3 regions of the Hathewaya histolytica genome follow, and region 2 is predicted to be linked to each of the others. Evidence: a T-box and tRNA genes for the amino acid it is inferred to sense, from the RefSeq annotation. Region 2 holds a T-box; the other regions hold tRNA genes.

Region 1 (3,289 bases), 1.2 Mb from region 2:
TCTATTTCTGCATATATCATTATAAAACTCAATTACCTCTTCTATATTCTTCTCTTCAGCTATTCTTCCCACATAAATTAGTCTTTTACCACTCTTAGGTATTTTATGTTTTTCAAATAAAACATTTATTTCTTCTTCCGAGATTTTTGTTTTAAATTTTTCTATATCTATTCCCGTTGGTATTATAAAAGTATTTGTACTTATTCCATATGTTTTTAGTGTCTCTTCCACCTTTTTCGTAGGTGTTATAACTCCATCCAATGGATTCAAAAGCATAGATGTCAACTTTGCTGCGGTACTTTTGCCTAAAAATTTCCCACCTAAAACATAGTGAAGATAGTCCTCATACATAGTATGATATGTATGTACTTGCGGTACGTTTAATTTTTTAGAGATAATTTTTGATAATACCATTGTAGTAAACTCTGTTTGAGAGTGTATTATATCTGGTTTCCAATCTAAAATTTCTTGTGTAATTGAATTAAAGAATGGATTTCCAATTCTTGCCCCTGGGTAAATTCTAAGTCCTGCAGACCTAATATAATATACATCCCCCTCAATTCGTGATTTATGTGAATCTGAAAGGGTAAGTATTCTTACATCATGTCCTAGTTTTTTCAATTCTCTATATAAGTTATTAGTTGATATAACAACACCATTTACCATGGGAAAATACGTATCAGTTGTTATTAAGATTTTCATAAAATAACAACCTCCTATCTAAGATCATAATTATAATTTATTATTTATTATAATATCATACGAATCTTAAATTAATAAATTTATACTCTTAAATTTACCTTAAATTTTCATTAAATTCCTTTTATTATTTTAAATACTTATATATTATTTTATATATCTATTTTACTACACTCAATATATAATATTATCTTATGTGAAATCATAATTTTATTAACTTTTAACACATACCTTTGTTTATCTCTATACATTATTCTATTATCTATAACTTTATCAAGCATCTCTATATCTATAGAATTAATCTCTCTTCCTATTAAATTACTATATTTTTCTTTTATATTGTTTTCTAATATATATTTTGTAACCTCATTTACCTCTTCTTTAAATTGAAGTTTTACATCCACTTCTTTAACAGTCATTTTATCTACTTTAATAGAACTTTTAAGTTTTTCTAAATTTTTCTCACTTTCTTCAAGCTTCAGTTCAAGTCGTCTTATTTTATTATAATTATTTTCAAATCTATAGCTAAATAAAAAAGTTAAACATGTTAAAGTTCCCAAGGTGCCAATTAGGAAGCCACATAAAAAAAACTTTTTATAATTTCTTTTTACTTTTTCCAAATATTACAGCACCTATAAAATATATTTAAAACTTCATATCCTATATTGGCACCTATTAAAGAGAAAAAAATAAAAGTTATTTGCTTAAGTAAAGCCTTAAAATCGCCTTTAAATATTCCTTCCTCTAAGATTTGAAAACTGGAAAATGTTCCTCCTAATGCAGTTGCAATAGCCCATATCTTAATAGACTGTGCTATTTCCATCATAGATTTTAGAGGTGGCCTATTACTCAATATAGCTGCAAAAGCTGTAAAAATGCCTCCACCTAATATTACTCCCATCGCAATAAAAAAACTAAGCATTATATTACTTAAAAAGTCTTCCAAATATATACTCTCCTAAAAATCGGTTCCTTATAAAATATGATAATAACTTTTATATTATTAGCTATAAAATTCTGTTATATATTTTTATGCTAACTTAATTTTAAAATATTTATTGAATATCATATTAACTTTTTAAAACTTTTAAGTCTATTTAATTACAGCAAAAAAAGATTAGTAATAAATTACTAATCTTTTTTATGGCAGGGGCACGAGGACTTGAACCCGGAACCAACGGTTTTGGAGACCGCTACTCTACCAATTGAGCTATACCCCTATATTTAATTGTTACTCTAATAGTTTATCATAAAATTAATTTTTGTCAATGCTAATTCTTATTTTATTTAATACTTTTATTTAAATATGGTTAGATTAATATTATAAAATATATTATATATAGGAGGGACTATAATGCACAATAATAAAAGTCATAGAAAAACTAGAGAAAAAAGCAATGCTGAACTTAGAAAAATGTTTCCAAAAGACGGTGCTGACATAGGTATTGAAAATGGAGTTAAAATAGATGCTAATGGTGATAAGTTTACCAAACGTTCTAAGCTTTCTCATAATAGAAGCCTTTAGTATTCTTAATTAAAATTGTAACTTCTAAAGTTTAATTATCAAAAATTTAATTATTGTATATTTTATTGTTAGATTAAATGCTCACAAAAGCTTAAATATTTTTGTGAGCATTTTGACTTTAGTTATTATAATTCAAAAACTAATAAAATAATAGTAATCAAATTTTAAATTTAATATCCTAGCTGTCTTAAAACACAACCTTCTATGGCATTTATTTCATTTTCTTTGCAATAAGTTAATATTTCTTCACTTTCTGCACCTGGTTGAATTAACACATTTTTGATGCCCATATCTTTAGCTTCTTTTATTATTTCCAATCCCTGTACTGGATTTATACATAGGTCTATTACTTCTATTTTAAAATTAACTTCCTTAAGACTAGTAAAAGCTCCATCTCCATTGCCTCTTGGATTAACTCCTGCAGCATTATACTTTTCGCTTTTTAATGTATTTAAAATTCTATAAGCATATTTAGTTTGATTTGTAACGTCTCCTACAACTACCCAATTGTAAAGTTTAAATAAGTTTGAAATATTCATTTTACCCTCCTTGCTAATCATCAGCTTTATTGTTTGTATATTTGCAATATTTAAACTAAAAAGTTTCTTGACTTAATCTTACACTATTAGTATAATGGTAAACATATCAAAAGTAAATATAGTGGACGGTTGATGATAGAGGCGCTGTACTTATTAGTAATACTATGGAGGTAAGCACTGTGAAGTAGTATGAAAGGAAATACAGCCGAAGTGTACAATCAATGCTTTGAGATTGTATAGCTGGTTTTGTATAAAATATATGCAAGACTGTCACAAATAAAAGTTATTTGTGAAGAGCTATCCTGAACTTATTCATAACAATTTTTAATATAATCTTTTAAGAAATATTATATTCTATTAATTTTGTGATATAAGCCCAGGGATTTTCTTCCTTGGGTTTTATTTTTTTATTTCTTTAAATCACTTCCTCTTAACCTTCCACTAATTAATAAGGAGAGGAATTCTATGAAAACAAATAACAAAAACCTATCTAATTTTTTTAGAAACATAATTTCACTTATACTTA
Region 2 (3,289 bases):
TATGCTTTAATTACTTTCCTAGGAGCTTCCATGTACTCTCTCTTATGAGGTCCATAAGAAAATTTTTTATTGTTTTTATCCATATATATTACCTTCTTTCATTTCATATTCTATTTATTTTATAAAAGCTTATAGTTAGATATTTGATTTTTTAAAATTTAACATAAAGATACTATAGTCTTAAAAATTAATTCAAACATACTTATAGATTTAGATAATAGTTTATAAATTTATTATTCCACTTAAAAGTATAAATTATTGATAAAATAAATTGAAAATAATTATTATTAATTAACAATAATTACTTGAAAAAATAAAATTACGTGATATAATCTAATCATAAAGTAAATTATGTTAATTTTTTTAGAATAATCTACGGTAGAAGTTACTATTTTATATGATATAGTATAAAATTTAAATATGGTTGAAATTTATATTTTTATTAAGGGAGGAATATAAATGACAAAATTAAATCAAGTTTATAAATGTGAAGTTTGTGGTAATATGGTAGAAGTTATCCATGAGGGACAAGGACAATTAGTTTGTTGTGGAAAACCAATGACTTTAAAAAGCGAATTAGAAAAAGATGGTGCAGGAGAAAAACACGTACCAGTTGTTGAAAAGATAGAAGGCGGAATAAAGGTAACTGTGGGAGAAGTAGAACATCCAATGGGTGAGGAACATCAAATAGAATGGATAGAAGCACATACAGAAACTAAGGTATATAGAAAATATCTAAAACCAGGAGAAAAACCAGAAACTATATTCTTAATAGATGAAGAAGTTAAATTTGTTAGAGAATACTGTAACTTACATGGTTTATGGATGACTGAATTATAATATAAAAAAGCAACAATAATTTCTGACTTAAAAAGGAGGGTTTATACCTTCCTTATTTTTTTATCCCCCTTGACAATAAATTAAAAAAGTCATACGATATATTAAATAAATATTTTTAATTTAAGATTAAACACATAAATTCTATGAAGAGAAGAGTAGACTTAAAAACAGATTTACAGAGAGCTATGGTTGCTGAGAATATAGTATTATGTTTAAGTTGAAGTGGGACTCTGAGAAGGTAAGGCGAAATTTTATTAGTTTTACACGTTAAGCATACGTTACAGGCTAGGATAAATATTATCCTATATGAGGAGAAATCTATAATATAGATTCTTAAAATTAGGTGGTACCACGTAGAAATTACGTCCTATGGTTTTTATACCATAGGATTTTTTAATACATAAAAATTGATTTTTCATAAGGAGAGTTGGAACATGGAAGATAAAAAGAAAGTAATATTTAGTGGAATTCAGCCTTCAGGTAATTTAACTTTAGGAAACTATTTAGGTGCTATAAAAAACTGGGTTAAATTACAGGAAGAATATGATTGTTATTATTGTGTAGTGGACTTACATGCCATAACTGTAAAACAGGAGCCAAAAGATTTAAGGAGAAGGACTTTAGAAGTTTTAGCTATATATGTAGCATCTGGTATAGACCCAGATAAGAATACTATATTTATACAGTCACATGTACCTGCACATTCAGAAGCTGCATGGCTTTTAAATTGTAACACATATATTGGGGAATTATTTAGAATGACTCAATATAAAGATAAATCACAACGCTATGGTGAGTCTGTAAGTGCTGGATTATTGAATTATCCAGTACTAATGGCATCAGATATATTATTATATAATACGGATTTAGTACCAGTAGGTAAGGATCAGAAACAGCATCTTGAAATAACAAGAGATTTAGCTCAAAGATTTAATAATTTATATAGTCCTACATTTACTATTCCAGAACCTTATATTTCAGATTCAGGAGCTAAAATAATGAATCTTCAGGAGCCAACTAAAAAAATGTCTAAGTCTTCTGATAACCCTAACTCATATATACTTATGATGGATCCTCCAGAAGTTATTAGAAAGAAGATAAATAGATCAGTTACTGATAGTATAGGCGAGGTTAGGTATAGTGATGAACAACCAGGTGTTAAAAATCTAATAACTATATTAAATGTAATAACAGGTATTGGTATTGAAGAAATTGAAGAAAAGTATAAAGGAATGGGATATGCTCAGTTTAAAAAAGATGTGGCAGAGGCTATAATAGAAGAATTAGAACCAATTCAAAATAAAGTTAAAGAACTTTTAGAGAATAAATCTTATTTAGAAGAAATCTATAAAAAGGGTGCTGATAAGGCAAACTATGTATCTAGGAAAACCTTAAGAAAAATGCAGAAAAAAATAGGTTTCATTCAATTTTAGAATATTAAATAGAATTATTTATATAATAATTGAAATATATTTAGAAATAAGGGATTTATCACTACTTAAATTTTGTGATAAATCTTTTGTTTTTCTAATAAATGAAAAGTTTTATACAAATAATTATTATTTTTAATTCTATAAATATCATATTTATAGAAAGTACTTGGGACCCCTAGTGATTGCTTAGATGGTAGTTCACTTAGGGTTAATAACATTGACAGGGAAGTATAATAAAGTTAAAATCATAAAGTATAATAAATTTTGTTTAAAAACAGAATATAAGTATAGACTTAAGAACATAAGAATATAATACATAGTTTATAGTAAATTTAAGATAAGAAGGAGGAGAACGCTGTGGAAGATTTAAAAAGTAAAATAGAGAAGCGAAGAACCTTTGCTATAATATCTCACCCAGATGCTGGTAAGACTACCTTAACAGAAAAATTACTTTTATACGGGGGAGCTATTAGAGAAGCAGGTTCTGTTAAAGCTAGAAAAGCATCAAAACATGCTGTGTCTGACTGGATGGAAATAGAAAAACAAAGAGGAATTTCTGTTACATCATCTGTTTTACAATTTAGATATAACAATTTTTGTATTAATATATTAGATACTCCAGGACACCAAGACTTTAGTGAAGATACATATAGAACGCTAATGGCTGCAGATAGTGCTGTTATGGTGGTTGATGGAGCTAAGGGTATAGAAGAACAAACAAGAAAATTATTCCATGTCTGTAGTATAAGAGAAATACCTATATTTACTTTTATAAATAAGTTAGATAGAGAAATTAAAGACCCATTTTCATTAATGGAAGATATAGAAAATGAATTAGGCATAAAATCCTATCCTATAAATTGGCCAATAGGATGTGGAAGAGATTTTAAGGGTGTATATCACAGAGATAGTAAAAAGGTACAAGTGTTTAATGGTGGCAAACATGGTCAGTCTCAAGCAGAGTCTGTATTTATAGATATAGATGATCCTAATCTAGAAGAGGTTATAGGTGGACA
Region 3 (3,289 bases), 1.6 Mb from region 2:
TTCCATAAACACCTCTTTTACTTTTCACATATTTCTACTAAAACTTTATCTTCCCTATAATTTTTTAGTAGTTCTTCTTTGCTTAAAGTAATTACTTCCATCTTGCTTGGTATGACTTTCTTCTTATGAATTTCTATAAAATTATCTCCAAAGCTAAACCTAATTTTCACATTCTCATATTCTTTAGATGAACGAAACTTAAATTCAACATTCTCATCTATATTTCCTATGTGAACAATTTTAGGTAGTATATATGAGATTCCTCTCCCCTCGGAAACTTTAAAACTCTTCTTATTATCTAGTTTCTCTAATACATATTTTGTAGCACTTTTTCCTGCCAAAAAACCTTCTCTAGTAACATCATCTACATAGTCATGTAGATGTACTATATTCCCAGCAGAAAAAACACCTTCTATATTACTTTGCATGCTTTCATCTACTTCCGTACCACCTGTTATTCTATTTATCCTTAAACCCATATTTTTAAACAATTCTCCATCAGGCACTAATCCTACTGAAAGCACTACAGTATCACAACAGATAAATTCTTCTGTTCCTTTTATTACTCTTTTATTATCATCAACTCTTGCTATTGTTACTCCATTCACTCTCTCTTTGCCATTTATATCTGTAATGGTATATTTAAGTTTTAGAGGGATATTGAAATTTTTTAGACATGTATAATAATTTTCCTCTAGTCCACCACAGTAAGATAAATTTTCTATTACAGCTTTAACTTTCGCACCTTCTAAAGTTAGTCTCTTTGCCATAATAAGCCCTAAATCTCCCGAACCTAGTATTACTACTTCTTTCCCTGGCATTACTCCTTCTAAGTTTATTAAACGTTGAACCATTCCAGCTGTAAATACTCCAGCAAAAGCACTTCCTGAAACCTTAGCTACTCCTCTAGTCTTTTCCCTACAACCCATAGCTAAGACAAGAGCTTTACATTGTATTTCTATAACTCCTTCTTTTCCATTAACCGCTAATATTTTCTTATTCTTATCAATTTCTAAAACCATAGTTTTAGTTTTATATTCTATACCTAGTTTTTTTACTTCTTCTATAAATATAGAAGCGTATTCTGGCCCTGTAACTTCTTTATTAAAAAGGTATTTCCCAAACCCATTATGTATACATTGGTTCAGTATACCTCCTAGATAGTTTTCTTTCTCTAATATAAGTACCTTATCTGCACCTTGTTTTTTTGCTCCTATAGCAGCTGCAAGACCTGCAGCGCCACCTCCTATAATCACTACATCATAATCCATCTTTGAATCACCTCAGAAGATCATAAAATATTTATAAGCCACTAACTTTCCTAATATATTATAGACTTATAAACAGTCTTAAATCAATTATTTATTTATGATAAAATTAAAAATGACTAAGCAGTATAAAACTGGCTTAGTCATTCAAATGCTGTATCAATTTTTTAAATATTAACTGGCAGGGGCAGCAGGACTTGAACCCGCAACCAACGGTTTTGGAGACCGCTACTCTACCAATTGAGCTATACCCCTAAACACATGATAAATTATATCATGGTTGTTTGGTAAAATCAACATATTTTTTTCAATTTCTACATTTAATATATTATTATTTAATCAAGAAAATATAAAATATTAATAAAAACTAAAAATATGCTTTAGATAAATTTATTATTGTACCTTAAAACCTGCATCTCTAATTTTTCTTAATATATCATCAAAATTATCTGCATTTACTCTAATTACTATTTCCTTAACCTCAGTTAAACTTTTAGGGTCTACAACTACAAAACTTATAATTCTTGCATTATTTTCTGTGATTATTTTAGAAAGCTTTGAGATTTGTCCGGGAATGTCATGAGCTATAACAGATATTCGCTTACCTCTATTAAGGCCAAATAATTCAGTAAACTGTTTAAAAACTGCATTATGAGTTATTATGCCTTCGAATTGATTAGAGGCATTTATAACTGCTACAAATGCTGTATTTTTAGTAGCTAAAAAATGTGATGCTTCTTCAATTTGAGCCATGGGATTAATTCTTGGTACATCTTCTCTTAATACATTTTCAACTAAAAATTCTTCTAGGAGACTTTTTTTATCTAAATTCTTTTCGAAGTAAAATGTATAAATTCTTTCTTTTGAAATAGTACCATAAAATTTGTTCCCCTCTGATACAGGAATAGATAAAAATTTATGCTCTTCTATAAGTTCTAAAGCCTTTTTCACAGTCTCCTTTGGCGAAACTGTAATCAATTTTTCCTTAGGTAGCATTAAATTATTTACAAACATTTATGACCCTCCCTTATTAAACCTTTATAAAGTTATACCTTATTTAATATTAACTAGGTTTTTTATTTTTTAAAACTAAAAACAAATTTAGTTAAATTTCTTTATATTATACAATATTTTTCTGAATTTTTAAAGTATTCTTTAAATTATGCTTTAGGCTTCTATTATATATATTCCTATATGATTAATAATATTATTAGTTTTTTTATTTAATATTCTCATTATCTCCCTTAACTTTTTTATTATATTAGGATAGAATATTATAGAGGTGAGAGTATGAATTTATTAGTTAATTCTGTAGAAGAAACTTATAATCTTGGAGTTAAATTAGGAAAACTTTGTGGTAGTGGAGATATTATCTGTCTTATAGGTGATTTAGGAACCGGTAAAACCCATATGAGCAAAGGAATTGCTAAAGGACTTGAAATTGAAGACCATATTACAAGCCCTACATTTACTATAGTTAATGAATATCTTGGAAGACTTAAACTTAATCATTTTGATGTATATAGAGTTAATGATCCTGATGAAATAGAAGCCATTGGCTTTGACGAATATATATTTTCGGACTCAGTTTCTATTATTGAATGGGCCAATTATATTGAAGATTTGATTCCTAAGGAAGATGCGCTCTATATATACATAAATAAAATTCCAGAAGAGTCTCCTAATACTAGGGAAATAATTTTTAAATATATAAATAAAAAATATGATTATGTAAAGGAGCTACAATAATGAAAATACTAAGCCTAGACTCTTCTAGTGAAAGTGCAAGTTGTGCTTTGCTAGAAGATAATAAACTTTTAGGTGAGATAACTTTTAATTATAAAAAACAACACTCTGTAATTATTATGCCTATAATAGATTCCCTACTTAAAAATACAGAAACATATATTACTGATATTGATGGCTTTGTTATATCCAAAGGCCCTGGTTCCTTTACAGGCTTAAGAATAGGAATGGCTACTATAAAAGGATTAAGTCAAGGACTTAACAAACCTTTAACT

What was found. The T-box of region 2 lies ahead of trpS (tryptophan--tRNA ligase). A T-box ahead of a tRNA ligase gene usually reads a tRNA of that ligase, here a tRNA-Trp.
Region 1: it has a tRNA-Trp gene. The T-box ahead of trpS (tryptophan--tRNA ligase) is inferred to sense a tRNA for this amino acid. The anticodon was not compared.
Region 3: it has a tRNA-Trp gene. The T-box ahead of trpS (tryptophan--tRNA ligase) is inferred to sense a tRNA for this amino acid. The anticodon was not compared.

Annotation. Positions count from the first base shown of each region.
Region 1 is NZ_LR590481.1:1,900,949-1,904,237, forward strand. It holds gene FGL08_RS09265 (glycosyltransferase family 4 protein) at 1-702, opposite strand, end outside; gene FGL08_RS09270 (sporulation membrane protein YtrI) at 852-1,319, opposite strand; gene FGL08_RS09275 (YtrH family sporulation protein) at 1,307-1,645, opposite strand; tRNA gene FGL08_RS09280 (tRNA-Trp) at 1,844-1,919, opposite strand; gene FGL08_RS13425 (hypothetical protein) at 2,054-2,224, shown strand; gene FGL08_RS09285 (CoA-binding protein) at 2,395-2,763, opposite strand; lysine riboswitch at 2,892-3,071, shown strand; gene FGL08_RS09290 (Na+/H+ antiporter NhaC family protein) at 3,229-3,289, shown strand, end outside.
Region 2 is NZ_LR590481.1:669,534-672,822, forward strand. It holds gene FGL08_RS03015 (hypothetical protein) at 1-83, opposite strand, end outside; gene FGL08_RS03020 (desulfoferrodoxin) at 460-840, shown strand; T-box leader at 975-1,213, shown strand; gene trpS (tryptophan--tRNA ligase) at 1,275-2,273, shown strand; gene FGL08_RS03030 (peptide chain release factor 3) at 2,631-3,289, shown strand, end outside.
Region 3 is NZ_LR590481.1:2,228,277-2,231,565, forward strand. It holds gene queG (tRNA epoxyqueuosine(34) reductase QueG) at 1-6, opposite strand, end outside; gene FGL08_RS10700 (NAD(P)/FAD-dependent oxidoreductase) at 18-1,271, opposite strand; tRNA gene FGL08_RS10705 (tRNA-Trp) at 1,448-1,523, opposite strand; gene FGL08_RS10710 (CBS domain-containing protein) at 1,662-2,282, opposite strand; gene tsaE (tRNA (adenosine(37)-N6)-threonylcarbamoyltransferase complex ATPase subunit type 1 TsaE) at 2,559-3,017, shown strand; gene tsaB (tRNA (adenosine(37)-N6)-threonylcarbamoyltransferase complex dimerization subunit type 1 TsaB) at 3,017-3,289, shown strand, end outside.